One region of the Labrenzia sp. PO1 genome, then DNA from elsewhere that is predicted to be linked to it. Evidence: predicted binding sites of a transcription regulator. Region 1 holds the regulator's gene; each other region holds the start of a gene.
The links. The regulator LexA, encoded in region 1, represses DNA repair genes until DNA is damaged. The targets are predictions, from matches to a motif close to TGTTCNNNNTGTGTTCNG.
Positions count from the first base shown of each region.

Region 2: a site for LexA is predicted at 1,507-1,524, ahead of HCG46_RS03020 (UvrD-helicase domain-containing protein). Genes of this name have one in related genera too.
Region 3: a site for LexA is predicted at 1,924-1,941, ahead of HCG46_RS21710 (helicase-related protein). Genes of this name have one in related genera too.

Region 1 is NZ_JAAXCR010000003.1:157,187-162,292, forward strand. It holds gene gltX (glutamate--tRNA ligase) at 1-561, opposite strand, end outside; gene HCG46_RS15725 (ComEC/Rec2 family competence protein) at 783-3,101, shown strand; gene lexA (transcriptional repressor LexA) at 3,106-3,816, opposite strand; gene HCG46_RS15735 (hypothetical protein) at 3,938-4,741, opposite strand; gene HCG46_RS15740 (acyl-CoA synthetase) at 4,834-5,106, opposite strand, start outside.
Region 2 is NZ_JAAXCR010000001.1:628,173-633,278, reverse strand. It holds gene ligA (NAD-dependent DNA ligase LigA) at 1-1,140, shown strand, start outside; gene HCG46_RS03020 (UvrD-helicase domain-containing protein) at 1,557-3,995, shown strand; gene HCG46_RS03015 (tetratricopeptide repeat protein) at 4,130-4,696, opposite strand; gene HCG46_RS03010 (50S ribosomal protein L11 methyltransferase) at 4,836-5,106, shown strand, end outside.
Region 3 is NZ_JAAXCR010000004.1:341,139-346,244, reverse strand. It holds gene pyc (pyruvate carboxylase) at 1-1,288, opposite strand, end outside; gene HCG46_RS21710 (helicase-related protein) at 2,087-5,106, shown strand, end outside.

The DNA.
Region 1 (5,106 bases):
AGCGTGCATATAGGTCGGCGTTCCGTCGGAGCGCATCAGTACGAAGTCATCAAGGTCCTTGTTCGGGATCACGACGCGACCCTGAACGAGATCGTCGACCACTGTCTCGCCTTCCTGAGGGGCCTTGATGCGGATAACTGGGTCAACGCCGGCCGGGGCTTCGGAGGCGTCTCGCTCGCGCCATGTCCCGTCATAGCGGGGCGGCTTGCCCTCGGCGCGGGCTTTCTCGCGCATGGCGTCAAGCTCTTCCGGGGTGCTGTAGCAGCGATAGGCCGTGCCGTTGGCCAGCATTTCCTCGACCACTTCCTTGTGGCGCTCAACACGGGAGAACTGGGAGATCGGGTCTCCGTCCCAGTCGAGCCCAAGCCAGGACAGGCCGTCAATCAATGCGTCCACCGCTTCCTGCGTGGAGCGAGCCCGATCCGTATCTTCGATCCGCAGCAGCATCTTGCCGCCGTGATGACGCGCGAAGAGCCAGTTGAAGAGCGCGGTGCGGGCGCCGCCGATATGCAGGAACCCGGTCGGGGATGGGGCGAAGCGCGTGACGATGTTCTGTGCCATGGTGCTTTATGAAAGTCTCTGTCAGTATGACGGCGCGGAGCGCGCCGGATTGGTGGCGCGGTCTTAGCACAGGCTTTGGCGAGGCTAAATAGGGGCTCCGGCCATTTCTTGGACCAAAACGAGGAGCTGAAGTGACGTCACGGTCCGGTCCGCTCGATATTTCTGCCGGCCGGTCGCAAACGGCAACCCTTGATGTTGAGCGCGAGGATTTATCACCTGCCGTGCTCACGCCTGAAGTACGTGAGAAACGGAGTTCAAGGCCAGCGGGCGCTGGTCACACTTATTCTGCTCACAATGCGTCAGCAGATCGTCTTTGGGATTCGCAAGGGCTGTTGTGGTGTGCCTTCGCGTTTGCCGGGGGAATTGGTGTCTACGTTTGGTTGCCCGAAGAACCTTCCTGGGTTCTGTTGGGAGTTCTGGTCCTGCTGGTAAGCGCGGTTCTCTGGCGTGTGAAGCGGCGCGGCACGGTGGCGGTTTCCGTCGTTCTCTTCCTGGCATTCTTTGCCGGACTGGCAGCCTCCAGTCTTCGAACGGCATATGTTTCGGCGCCTCGCCTTGCCGAACAGATGAACGCGGATTTGGCTGGCTACATAGAAGAGATTGACAGCGCGGCAGCCGGTCACCGGATCGTGCTGGCCGTATCCTCGGTCAATGGGCGTCCTGTCGAGGAGGGCGAGTTCCCCGCTAAAGTGCGCTTGCGCGTTCCGGCAGGAAGCGACATTGAAGTGGGGCGCACCGTGAGCGTCAGTGCGCGGTTGTTTCCCCCTGCAGGTCCCGTCTTTCCAGGAGGATACGATTATTCCTTCCGGGCCTTCTTTCAGCAGATAGGTGCGACGGGTTTCAGTTTCGGGTCCCCCGAGGTCATCGAGACTGAGGAGGCTGGAAATGAATTTCGCCCTGCCGTTGCCGTTGCCAAGCTTCGAATAGACCTCGCGGAGCGTATTAGGAGCAATCTTTCGGAAGGGCCGGAAACCGCACTGATCGTTGCTCTTCTGGTTGGAGACCGCAGCGGTATAACCGAAGAGCAGGAAGAGATTTTACGGGCCGCCGGATTGGCTCACATTCTTGCAATTTCCGGGCTGCATATGGCGCTCTTTGCCGGTGGCGCCTATGGGGCGGTCTTGCTGCTCTTTTCGTTGGTGCCGATACTGACGCTCAGGTGGCCGGTGCATAAATGGGCCGCGCTTTCAGCCCTTGGTGCTGCTGTTATTTATCTGCTTCTGTCCGGTGGTGCGGTTGCGACGCAACGATCGTTCCTGATGATCGCGATTGTCTTTGTCGGAATTCTGGTGGGGCGACGCGGCCTGACCCTGCGAAGCGTAGCGTTGGCTGGCCTCGTACTCTTGCTGATTGCTCCTGAGCGGTTGTTTTTCCCCGGCTTCCAGATGTCCTTCGCTGCCGTGATCTGCCTGGTCGCCGTATATGACCTGTGGCGGCAGCGAGATCGTTCCCTGTCATCTGGTGAAAGAGTGTCCGGATGGGGCATGGCGACTTGTCTTTACCTCGGCAAGTGGGCTGCAGGGCTGTTCGTAACCGCATTGGTCGCGGGGCTGGCGACCGGCATTATAGGAGCTCATCACTTCAGCCGCATCGCGCCCTATGGCCTTGTCGGCAACTTGCTGGGAATGCCGGTGTTTTCACTTGTTGTGATGCCTATGGGAGTACTTGCATTCGTTCTGATGCCCTTCGGCCTTGCGGCTCTCCCTCTGGCTGTCATGTCTTTCGGAGTTTCACTTCTGTTGAAGGTTGCTTCCTTTACCGCAGCCCTGGATGCCGGCAGCGGAACTTCCGGAAGGCTCGACGGGGCTGCTGCATTGCTGTTGCTATCAGCATTATTTGCCGGATTGTTGGTGCCTGGCAGAAAGCGTGTGCTCGCAGGAGTGCCTCTCGTCGCAGGAATATTGATTGTTCTCACCAGCCGGCCTCCGGATATCCAGATTGCTGCAAGCGGCTCTCGAATAGCTGCCCGCGATGAAACGGGAACTTTGCGTTACGCAGCTAGGGGGAGATCGTTTGCAAGTGATCTCTGGCTGCAGTCGGAAGGAGTGAGGAATGATGCGATCTTGTCGCGCAAGATGAAATCGCCTCAAAGAAATTGCGATGACGACGGTTGTGTCATCAGGGCCTACGTCAATTCAGAGGACGCAGAACGGCTGGATGGCAGGCAATCGTTTCTTGCAATCGCGCAGCCAAAGACATTTGAAGCGTTTCAGCTGGATTGCCGATATGCCGATTTGGTCGTGACCGATCTTGTCGCTCCGGAGAGCTGCGGCGCAGCCCTCGTCCTGGATCACGGTACGCGCACCGAACGTGGTGCCGTCTCCATCTGGCTATCGCCCGGTGATTTCAGCCAGGCCGTAAATGCTACGAGCGGTGCCAGTGCACCGGGCCATCCGCCAAACGAAAATCTGAAAATCGAGAAACTGAAGTTTGCCATCCCTGATCCACCGCGCCCCTGGCATCACCAGGGTACGGTAACGAGAGACAGCCTGCGTCTAGCCGAGCGCGCCTCGGTGGCCGAAGCGCGCGCAGAGGAGTGACTGGTCAATACTGACGAAACAGGGCAACGAGGCGGCCCTGAACACGAACGCGGCCGGGACCGAAGATCCTGGTTTCATAAGCCGGGTTGGCTGCTTCAAGAGCGATGGAAGCGCCTTTCTTGCGCAGCCTCTTCAAGGTGGCTTCTTCATCGTCCACAAGTGCAACAACGATGTCGCCACTGTCGGCGCTGTCGGTCCGGCGGATAAGAACAGTATCACCGTCCAGAATGCCGGCCTCAATCATGGAATCACCACGAACCTCCAGCGCGTAGTGTTCCCCGCGACCAAGCAGGTCCTGCGGCACTGTGATGGAATGGCTGTGTGTTTGAATGGCCTCGATGGGCACACCGGCTGCAATGCGGCCCATGACAGGAATTTCCGTAACACTGGACACCGGCACCGGTGCAGCTTTTTCCGGCTCCGGTTTGCCGAGTGAGCCTTCAATGACTTCAGGTGAGAAGCTGCCTCTTGGTCGTGGAGCACCCAGGCCGGGTGCGATGGAGTCCGGAAGACGAACAACCTCCATGGCTCTGGCCCGGTTCGGCAGGCGCCGGATGAAGCCACGTTCTTCAAGCGCGGTGATCAGGCGGTGAATGCCAGACTTGGAGCGCAGGTCGAGCGCATCCTTCATTTCGTCGAAAGACGGCGGCACACCGGTTTCTTTCAGTCTTTCGTGAATGAACATGAGCAGTTCGTACTGCTTGCGCGTCAGCATGTAGGCGTCCCCTGACCGAGAAAACATCTGGTACAAATCAAGAACATGGTACCTGTTCTCATTGTGTTCTGCAAGGGTAAATGTTCTCTTACTGTTCTTGGCTTCGAACAAGTTGCCGTATTCAATCCGTCTCCGATATCGGATTTAGGTCATCCTTCGATCCGGTCAGGATCAGCAGTTCACAGGTGATCAAAGTCGGCGCGCCACCAGCGGTGAGAATGCCCCGATGCAGTCCACCGTCGAGATCAACGGCGCGGATTGGGATACAAAGCTCTTGTTCCGGATTCGCGCCAGCGTTTTCAGTCAGGAGTATCTCGGAGATCAGACCTGTCATCGGCTGGGCATCGCGAAACGCTGCTCCGGCCAGACTGCCCAGTCCATAGACTTCGTAGGAGGGGGCTTTCAGCTCTTTTGCGAGTTCTTGGATGCTGTCCGTCAGGTCGGCAAACGGAGCGAGTGTGGTGATAAGCGCATTGTAGTCGGTTGTCCGTGACTGTTCGTCATCCTGTTGCACACGAAACAGCGTGAATTCGGTTTCCGGATCCAGCGATGCCACGAAGGCTGCGCCTTGCAGGCCGTACCCTTTGATAGCCCCCTGATGCGCAACCTTCAGCGTATGCGGCAGTAAGTGGCCAAGGTGCTCGACTTCTTCCTCGTGCCAATAAGCGTGTACATGAGCGAACCATTCACCATCTCGTATCCCGAGAATGGCAACTGCGGACTCCAGCGTTGCGCCTTTCGAAGAGTGCGTGTCGCTATACCAGGCTGCATGTCTGTCATCGATTGCACAGGCAGGCATCACAAAGTCGAACGCTTCGAGCATCAGCCCGGAAAGATCGAGAACGGCGGAGCTCAGTCCTTGGTGCGTGGCGAAGCGGCCCAGCGCCTCCAGCAAGGGAGTTTGCTCTGCCAGGGAGATTTCCAATGGTTTCGCCAGACATCTGGCATGGGGGAGCCGATTGATGGCAGAAGGGCCGGGATGACGAATGTCGGACAGAGACCTGGGGGCGGGCCGTCTCACAACAGGCCTTTCTCGGTCAAATGCTCCCGCACCAGTTTCTTGGTGATCTTGCCATAGGCACTTGTCGGCATTGCGGGAATGAAGAGATAACGTGCAGGCATCTTGTAGCGGGCGATCTTGCCGTTCAGATAGTCGCTGAGTTCCTGAGGGTCGGGTGAATTGTCTGGGGCAGCCACACAAACGGCTAGGCCAACTTCGCCCCATTGCCTGTCCGGAATCCCGAGAATTGCGACCTCGGAAATATCCGGATGTGTAAGCAGCACTTCCTC
Region 2 (5,106 bases), on a different contig from region 1:
ATTCTCAACGACATCGAGATCCAGGTTGGCCGAACAGGTGCCCTGACGCCGGTTGCCAAGCTGGAGCCGATCACGGTGGGCGGTGTCGTCGTTTCAAACGCGACCCTCCACAACGAAGACTATATCAAGGGCATTGGCCAGGACGGAGAGTCGATCCGCGGCGGCAAGGATCTTCGTATCGGTGACACGGTGAAGATCCAGCGTGCCGGCGATGTCATTCCGCAGATTGTCGACATCGATCTGGACAAACGCCCCGATGGGGCGGAAGCCTTCGAGTTTCCGACTGTCTGCCCCGCCTGCGGCAGCCACGCGGTGCGCGAGGAAAAGGAAAAAACCGGGCGCCGCGATGCGGTGCGCCGCTGCACCGGCGGTCTGATTTGCCCGGCCCAGGCAACGGAAAAGCTCAAGCATTTCGTCTCGCGCAATGCCTTCGACATCGAAGGCTTCGGCGACAAGCAGGTCGACGCCTTCTACAAGGAAGGCCTTGTGATGGCGCCGGCGGACATCTTCACGCTGGAGGAGCGGGACAAACGCTCTCTCACGAAGTTGCGCAACCGGGAAGGTTGGGGGGCCGTTTCGGCGAAGAACCTTTTCGAGGCAATCAACGCGCGGCGAGAGATTGACCTTCATCGTTTCATCTTCGCCCTTGGCATCCGTCACGTGGGCGAGGGCAACGCCAAGCTTCTGGCACGTGCCTATGGCTCCTGGGCGATGTTCTACGCTGCCATGAAGGCGGCGCATGACACTGCGGGTGAAGCCTGGACAGAGCTCAATGACATCGACGGCATCGGCCATATCGTTGCCGAGGCGCTGGCGGAGTTCTTTGCCGAGCAACACAATCTCGACCAACTCGACGCGCTTCTGGTCGAGGTGTCACCCAAGGACGCTGAAAAGATCAACGCCTCCGGCTCGCCGGTCGCAGGCAAGACAGTGGTTTTCACCGGCTCGCTGGAACGAATGACCCGCGACGAAGCCAAGGCCATGGCCGAACGCTTTGGTGCCAAGACGGCAGGTTCCGTCTCGAAAAAGACCGACCTGGTGGTGGCCGGTCCTGGTGCTGGTTCAAAGCTGAAAAAGGCCCAGGAGCTGGAGATCGAGGTTATCTCCGAGGATGACTGGTTCGATCTGGTGGGGGCCTGAGCGGGTATTCCCTTCGTGTTTTGTCATCCGGGTTTTTTTGACGAAAGGCCCGAGGCAGAGGCATTTTGTTCCACCGGTGCCTGCGTTTACTGGATCCCCGCCTGCGCGGGGATGACAAAATGGGGAGGTGGGCTCTGTTTTCATTTCACATTACCCCGCCATCCATTGTCATCCCGGTTTGACGCGCAGCGGCAAGACCGGGATCCAGTAACCCCTGTGCTCGCTGGAACCGCAAACCTCTGGGGTTCCTGAAATCTGTCGCGGCTTTGTCAAAGGAGGCGGCCTCACGCAGTTGCCGGTTCAAATAAGAAAAGCCCGCTTCTTGTCCCCACCAAATCGGTCATTCCTGCCTCGCCAGCGCAGGTATGTTGCTATATTGTTCTCAAAACAAGCGCTTGAAACCGGACCAGTAAACCATGACCGACCCGGACGGGTACGACGATTCCTTTGACGATCCATTCCAGCCTATCGGCACGCGGGCGGAGTCCGCGCCTGCTCCCGTGCGGCCGCAAGGAGGGATCGCGGCCAGGGCGATGGCGGCACGGCGGGCACCGGACTATCTGACGGGGCTGAACCCGGAGCAGCGGCTGGCGGTGGAAACGACCGAAGGGCCGGTTCTGGTGCTGGCTGGTGCCGGCACGGGCAAGACCCGCGTTCTGACAACACGCATCGCCCATATCCTGGCAACCGGCTTGGCGCGGCCGTCCGAAATTCTGGCTGTCACGTTCACCAACAAGGCTTCGCGCGAGATGAAGGAACGCATTGCCGGTTTTGTCGGCGGCAATGTGGAAGGCATGGCGTGGCTCGGCACGTTCCACTCCATCTGTGTGAAGATCCTGCGCAAGCATGCCGAACTTGTCGGCTTGAAATCGTCCTTCTCGATCCTCGACACCGACGACCAGATCCGCCTTATCAAGCAGATCATCCAGGCCGAAGGGCTGGACGACAAGCGCTGGACGGCCAAGGCCTTTGCCGGGATGCTGGATGGTTGGAAAAACCGGGCTCTTGGGCCGAAAGACATCCCGGAAGGCGAGGCGCGGGCGTTTGCCAACGGCAAGGGGCGAAAGCTCTACGAGGAATATCAGGAGCGCCTGTCGATCCTGAACGCGGCCGATTTCGGTGACCTGCTTTTGCATGTCATCAAGCTGTTCAAGACCCAGCCGGATGTCCTCAAGGAATATCAGCGCCGCTTCCGCTATATGCTGGTGGACGAATATCAGGACACCAACATCGCGCAGTACCTGTGGCTGCGCCTGCTGGCCCAGGGCAACCCCAATGTCTGCTGTGTCGGTGATGATGACCAGTCGATCTATGGCTGGCGCGGCGCGGAAGTCGATAACATCCTGCGCTTCGAGCATGATTTCAAGGGCGCTGTCGTCATTCGCCTGGAGCGCAATTACCGCTCGACCAGCCATATCCTGGCTGCCGCATCCCACCTGATTGCCTTCAACGAAGGCCGTCTCGGCAAGACGCTGTTCACGGATTTCGAGGAACCCGACCACGACCTGGTGTCGGTGGCCTCCGTCTGGGACAGCGAAGAAGAAGCGCGCACCATCGGCGACGAGATCGAGACGCTTCAGTCGCGAGGTCATTCGCTCAATGAAATGGCGGTTCTGGTGCGGGCATCCTTCCAGATGCGCGAGTTCGAAGACCGGTTTGTCACGTTGGGGCTTAACTACAGGGTCATCGGCGGTCCGCGCTTTTATGAGCGCATGGAAATCCGCGACGCCATGGCCTATTTCCGCTGTGTCGCGCAGCCTGCGGACGATCTGGCGTTTGAGCGCATCGTCAACACGCCCAAGCGCGGTCTTGGCGGTGCGACGCTGAAACTGGTCCATGGCGTTGCCCGGGCAGAGCGCATTCCGCTGATGCAGGCGGCAAGCCAGCTTATCGATACCGAAGAACTGAAGCCGAAGCCACGCAACGCGCTGAAGTCCGTGCTCGACAACTTCGAGCGCTGGCGGCGTCAGCTCGACCAGATGAAACACACCGAACTGGCGGAAATCATCCTCGATGAGAGCGGCTACACCGAGATGTGGCGGCAGGACCGTTCGGCGGAAGCGCCGGGACGCCTCGACAACCTGAAGGAACTGATCCGGTCGATGGACGAATTTGAATCCATGGCCGGTTTCCTGGAGCACATTTCCCTCGTCATGGACCGGGACAGCGCGGATGCGACTGACGCTGTTTCCATCATGACGCTGCACTCGGCCAAGGGGCTGGAATTCGACACGGTTTTCCTGCCAGGCTGGGAAGAGGGGCTGTTTCCCCACCAGCGCGCGCTGGATGAATCCGGTCGCGCCGGTCTGGAGGAAGAGCGCCGGCTGGCCTATGTCGGCATCACCCGAGCGAAGAAGCGCGCAAAACTCTATTTCGCCTCCAACCGGCGCATTCACGGCCTCTGGCAGTCAACCGTTCCCTCACGATTTCTGGATGAGCTGCCGCCGGACCATGTCGAGATTGCCGAAGCTTCGTCCAGCTATGGCGGCTATGGCGGTGGCGGCTACGGACCGTCCCGGTTCGACAGTCATGATCCCTTCGACAAGGGCAGCTACTCCACGCCGGGCTGGCAACGTGCGCAGCGTGCCAAACAGTCCTCCAGCGGATTTTCCGATGGCGGTGGCCGTGGGTATCAGTCCGCGCGGCAAAAGCGTCAGGGGCCCTTGACCATCGAAGGGGAGCTGGTGGCGAAATCCGTCAGTGACACGCCATCGCAATTCTCTCTGGGTGAACGCGTGTTCCACATCAAGTTCGGCTATGGCGCCATCAAGTCGATCGAGGGAAACAAGCTGACCATCGACTTTGAAAAGGCAGGGGTGAAGAAGGTCATCGACAGTTTTGTCGAACGGCACTGACCGGCTGGTTGCAGAAACCAGTCCGGTGAGCTGCTTCCGACGACTACGCTCCAATAGAACCGGGAATAGGGTCTCGCGCCTGATGTGTTTTTGGGTTGGCCCAAAGCCTGAGACACCTTGAGCCTGGGGGCGTACTAGAGATCGACACCTTGCGGTTTGATCAGCATGTCGCGTTCCTTCAGGAAGGGATGTATGCCGACGGCCTCGCGCAGCACTTCCTGGCCCAATTGCACCCTGCCGAGTGTCATGAAGATGATTGCCTTGCCGGACAAGGCGCCAAAGTGCCGTGGTTCCAGGGCAAGGGCGCGTTCGATATCTTCGAGGCTGGCTTCGTAATTACCCTGCAGGAAGAGGATGAAGGCACGCTGGTTCCAGCCTTCCGAGTAATCCGGTGCTTCTTCCACGACCGTGTCGAGCAGTTCCTTCGCACCCTGAAAGTCATAGGACCCTCGTTTACGCATGGCCTCGTCCACCTTCTGCCGGATTTCCGGGGTGGGGGCGGCATCCAGCCAGGTGTGCCAGATGCTATCCTCGATCTTGCTGGCCTCCTCTTCATTCGGAGCGTTCTTCAAGGCTTCAAACAGTTGATCCTGCTCGGACGTTGCCCAGGCGGGGAGGATGAGAAGCTGGAGGCAAAGAAGCGCTGCAACCAGATATCCGGTCACTTGCAGCCAGTTTAGGCGCGAACGGGGGCAAGTCATGGGTGTTTCCTCGCATTTCCCAATGAAATGGGGCAGAGGCCCGGTTTGCCCAGTCCCGGGGCCGTTTCAAGCTGGCATCGCTGGCCGCTTCCCGCTATACCGCACGCCTTGACCCCAACAACCACAGGCGCGAGCGGCGATGAAAACCATCCGGGTACGGATCACGGCTGAAGAACTGGAAGCCAAGCGGATCTCCGAGATCCTTGAACGGGCGTTTGAGGACGACGGCAATCCGGTGACCATCTACGAAGCAACGCCGGACGGACGTTTGTGGGCGGCTGAAATTCTTCTGTTCGACATGGAGCCGGAAGAGGCGGCTGCGACGGTGCGCGACCGTGTCGGCGCCGATGCATTTGCCGCGCCGCTGGAAGCAGAAGAACTGCCGGATATCAATTGGGTCGAGAAGAGCC
Region 3 (5,106 bases), on a different contig from region 1:
ACACCAGGTTTGTCGCCACACCGCGGATACGGAATTCGCGCAGGGCGCGGTCCATGCGCTTGCGGGCGTCTTCCGCCGTCGGGGCCCAGGCCGTGACCTTTTCAAGAAGCGGATCGTAGAAACGGGTGATGACCGCACCGGAATAAGCCGTGCCGCCGTCCAGACGGATGCCGAAGCCCGTCGCCCCGCGATAGGCGGTGATGCGCCCGTAATCCGGAATGAAGTTCTGCTCCGGATCTTCCGTCGTGATGCGGCACTGCAGGGCATGGCCGTTGAGACGGATCTTGTCCTGGGAGGGAACGCCGCTTTCCGGCGTGCCGATCTTCTCGCCTTCGCAGATCTTGATCTGTGCCTGGACGATGTCGATGCCGGTGACCTCTTCCGTCACCGTGTGTTCCACCTGAACGCGCGGGTTCACTTCAATGAAGTAGATGGCACCGGTGTCGGCATCCATCAGGAACTCGACCGTGCCGGCACCGCGGTAATTCACGGCCCGGCCGATCTTCAGACCATATTCACAGAGCTCGGCCCGCTTTTCGGCCGAAAGATACGGCGCCGGAGCGCGCTCGACCACCTTCTGGTGGCGGCGCTGGATGGAACAGTCGCGCTCGTACAGATGAACCACGTTCTCGCCGTCGCCCAGGATCTGAACTTCGACGTGGCGCGCCCGCTGGACCAGTTTCTCCAGATAGATCTCGTCCTTGCCGAATGCCGCCATGGCTTCGCGCTTGGCCGCCAGAACTTCCTTGGCCAGGGTCGCTTCGTCCGGAATGACGCGCATGCCGCGGCCACCACCGCCCCAGGAGGCCTTCAGCATGACCGGGTAGCCGATCTCGGCGGCCTGGCGCTTGATTTCGTCCATGTCGTCCGGCAGCGGGTCCGTTGCCGGCATCACCGGCACACCCGCCTCGATGGCCAGATTGCGCGCGGCCACCTTGTTGCCCAGGCGGCGCATGGTTTCGGACTTCGGTCCGATGAAGGTGATGCCGGCTTGTTCGCAGGCATCCACGAATTCCGGGCTTTCGGACAGAAGGCCGTAACCGGGGTGAATGGCGTCTGCACCGGAGAGTTTGGCAACGCGGATAATCTCGTCGATGGAGAGGTACGCCTCGATCGGCCCGAGCCCCTTGCCGACCTGATACGCTTCGTCGGACTTGAACCGGTGCAATGCCAGTTTGTCCTGCTCGGCATAGATCGCAACGGTCTTCATGCCCAGCTCGTTGGCGGCACGGAACACCCGGATCGCGATTTCAGATCGGTTAGCAACGAGAATTTTTGTTATCGCCAAACGCCTTCTCCCCCTAATTTTACGCAAAACGAAAAGCCAGTTTCGGCAAGATTTCTACTTTGGTCGGAGGCGCTTGAAAAGGGGCAGAAGCTATGTCCTTTTTTTAACTTGGAAAATAATTTTGCGTCTGCGCCCGTAACTGTAGGAAAACGAACACTAATTCGATTGAACCCCAGATCCTCCCGGACTTTTTTAAAAAGGTGCAGCGCAGCAATTTTCAGATCGGGACAGGCGCCGAAACCGCAAAAACCGGCTTGCGTGGCTGCTGACCATTTCGGGACACATTCCTGTCGGCAAGACAAAATCACCCTCCGGACGGCCCAACTGCATGGACACCGCTCTACCGGAAACCCACTAGATCTTGTGAGAACAAATCCGCAACCTTTATGAATCAGCGATTCGTCCAAGATTCGTTCACCCTGTGTCCCCGGGTAAACGGCATTCTCCTCCGGCGATGATACGCGTTTATGGAAAATTAATCATTGACAGAGATTCGAAGCAAATCAGCGACATCCGCGCAAAACGACTCAACCTCTTGACCAGATTCAGGATTTTGTGGCTCTACCCACCTCGCAAACCACATGTCGTAGGGAACAAATCCTGAATCGTCCGGAGTCGCCGATTCGGTTTCGGTTTGTTCCAGAGTCGTTCTCCACAACATATTTCAACCGTCAAAAACCTGACCGGCTGGCCAAAAGAATAAGGACATGCCCGCCCCGGCTGTGCTAGACACGCGACACCAGATATAGGCGCCATCCGTTTGCGCCGATCCGAAGAAAGCCGATCACAAGCCTCCCCATGCCCCGTCCCCAGACCCTGCCGCTGCCGCCGTCTGCCCGGTCCCGCACTGTGACGGCCGTGCTCGGACCGACCAATACCGGCAAGACCCACCTCGCCATTGAACGCATGCTGGCCCAGCCTTCCGGGCTGATAGGGCTGCCGCTGCGCCTGCTCGCGCGTGAAGTCTATAACCGTGTTGCCGACCGCGCGGGTCCGGAAGCGGTGGCGCTGGTCACCGGCGAAGAAAAGATCGTCCCGAAGAACCCGCGGTTCTGGGTCTCGACGGTTGAGGCCATGCCGCTGGACCTGAAGACGGATTTCGTCGCTATCGACGAAGTGCAGCTGGCGGGCAACCTCGATCGCGGTCATGTCTTCACCGACCGCATCCTGAATGTCCGCGGTCAATCCGAAACGCTCCTGCTGGGTGCGGCGACCGCACGCCCGCTGCTGGAAAAACTGCTGCCGGGCATCAATGTGGTCACGCGGCCGCGCATGTCCGTGCTGGAATATGCGGGCTCCAAGAAGGTCTCGCGCCTGCCGGCCCGTTCGGCCATCGTCGCCTTCTCGTCAGACGAAGTCTATTCCATTGCAGAGCTCATCCGTCGCCAACGCGGCGGGGCGGCCGTGGTGCTCGGCTCGCTGAGTCCGCGCACGCGCAATGCACAAGTGGAACTGTTCCAGAACGGCGATGTCGACCATCTGGTGGCGACCGATGCCATCGGCATGGGGCTGAACCTCGACGTCCATCACATCGCCTTTGCCGGCAACCGCAAATACGACGGCTATCAGTACCGCCAGCTGACCGCCTCGGAGATGGGTCAGATCGCTGGACGGGCCGGCCGCCACACCAAGGATGGCACCTTCGGGGTGACCGGACGGGTCGATCCGCTGGACGACGACCTGGTCGAACAGATCGAAAGCCACCACTTCGACAGCCTGAAAGTGCTGCAATGGCGCAACAGTGCGCTGGATTTTTCGTCGGCAAACGCCTTGCGCTCAAGCCTCGACATGGTGCCGCGTGAAGAGGGTCTCGCAAGGGCACCCATTGGCGACGACATCACCGCTCTTGAACATTTATTGCGCGATCCCGCAATATCCGGCATGGCAAAGGGCGGAAATGCGGTCGAATTGTTATGGGACGTGTGTCAGGTCCCCGACTATCGTAAGATCGCCCCGGCGAACCACGCAGAGTTGCTCAACACCATTTACACCCACCTGATGCAGGACAATGCGATTGCCGATGACTGGTTCTCGCGTCAATTGGCCTTCGCAGACCGCACAGATGGTGATATCGACACTCTCGCAAACCGGATTGCACATATCCGGACCTGGACCTATGTCGCCAACCGTCCCGACTGGCTGGCCGATCCGGCCCACTGGCAGGGCGAGACGCGCGACATAGAAGACAAACTATCTGACGCCCTTCACGAGCGGCTGACGCAGCGGTTCGTGGATCGGCGTACAAGTGTATTGATGCGACGTTTGAGAGAGAACGCAATGCTGGAAGCGGAAATTACATCGAGCGGCGATGTGCTCGTGGAAGGTCAGCACATCGGGAATCTGCTTGGCTTCCGGTTTGCCCCTGACGCGGCAGCTGAAGGACCGGACGGCAAGACCGTGCGTGCCGCAGCCCAAAAGGCCCTGACCACCGAAATCGAATCCCGTGCGGACAAGCTCGGCAAGTCCGAGAACTCCGATTTCGTGCTGACGTCCGAAGCCGTGATCCGCTGGCGCGGGGAACCCGTGGCCAAGCTCGTCTCCGGAGAAGAGGTACTGACGCCCGTCGTGCTGCTGCTGGCCGATGAACATCTGACCGGCCCGGCACGCGACAATGTACAGGCGCGGCTTGATCTGTGGGTCAAGGCACAGATCGATACCCTGCTGAAACCGCTTGTCGACCTGAAGGCCGGCGAAGGCCTGGAAGGTCTTGCCCGCGGCATCGCGTTCCGCATCGTTGAAGGCCTCGGAATCCTGGAACGCCAGGAAGCTGCCGACGAAATCCGCCAGCTCGACCAGGACATGCGCGCCAGCCTGCGCAAGCACGGCATCCGCTTTGGTGCCTACACCGTGTTCGTGCCCGCCCTGCTGAAGCCTGCGCCGAGCCAGCTGCTGGCACAGCTCTGGGCCTTGAAGCACGGTTCGCTGGACATGAACGGCATGGCCGAGCTGCCACAGCTGTCTGCATCCGGCCGCACGTCCATCCCGGTTGATGAAACCATCGACAAGGCGCTTTACAAGGTTGTCGGTTTCCGCGTCTGTGGCCCGCGTGCCGTTCGCGTCGACATTCTGGAACGCCTGGCTGACCTGATCCGTCCGCTGATCGCCTGGAAGCCGCTTGATGCGGAAGTCAGCCCGCCGGAAGGCGCGGTCGCAACCGGAGGCGGCTTCACCGTTACCGTTGCCATGACATCGCTGCTCGGCTGTGCCGGCGAGGACTTCTCCGCCGTGCTGAAATCCCTCGGCTACCGGTCCGAGACCAAGGAAGTGCAGCGCCCTGTTGCGGCCAAGCCGGCAACGGAAGCACCGGCAGAGGCGCCAGTGGCGGAAACTGCTGCGACCGAAGCGGACACTCCCGCCGAAGCAACCGCTACGGAAGAAACGACCGAAGCCGTGGCCGCCGAAGCCGCCTCTGAACCGGCCACGGCCGAATCTGAAGCGGTGTCCGAACCGGCGGAAGCCCCCGCCGAAGCTGCTGCATCTGCCGAAGGCGAAGCCGTTGAACCCGCTGAAACCGCCGCTGTGGAAGCAACGCCGGATGCACAGACGGAAGGCGAAACCGCTGCTGAGGCCACTGCGGGTGAAGCCGAACTGGAAACGGTGACCATCGAGATCTGGCGTCCGGGCCGGCACGACCGCCGTCCACGCGGCCGTCAGGACCAGCGCCGTGGCGGCGACAACCGCCGGGGCCAGGGCCAAGGTCAGGGTGCCAAAGGTGGTCAGGGCGAGAAGCGTCACGGCAAGGGCGGACCGAAAGGCGAAGGCCGCGGCCGTGGTGGTCATGGCGGCCAGAAGGGCTTTGACGGTGGCAACCGCCGCGA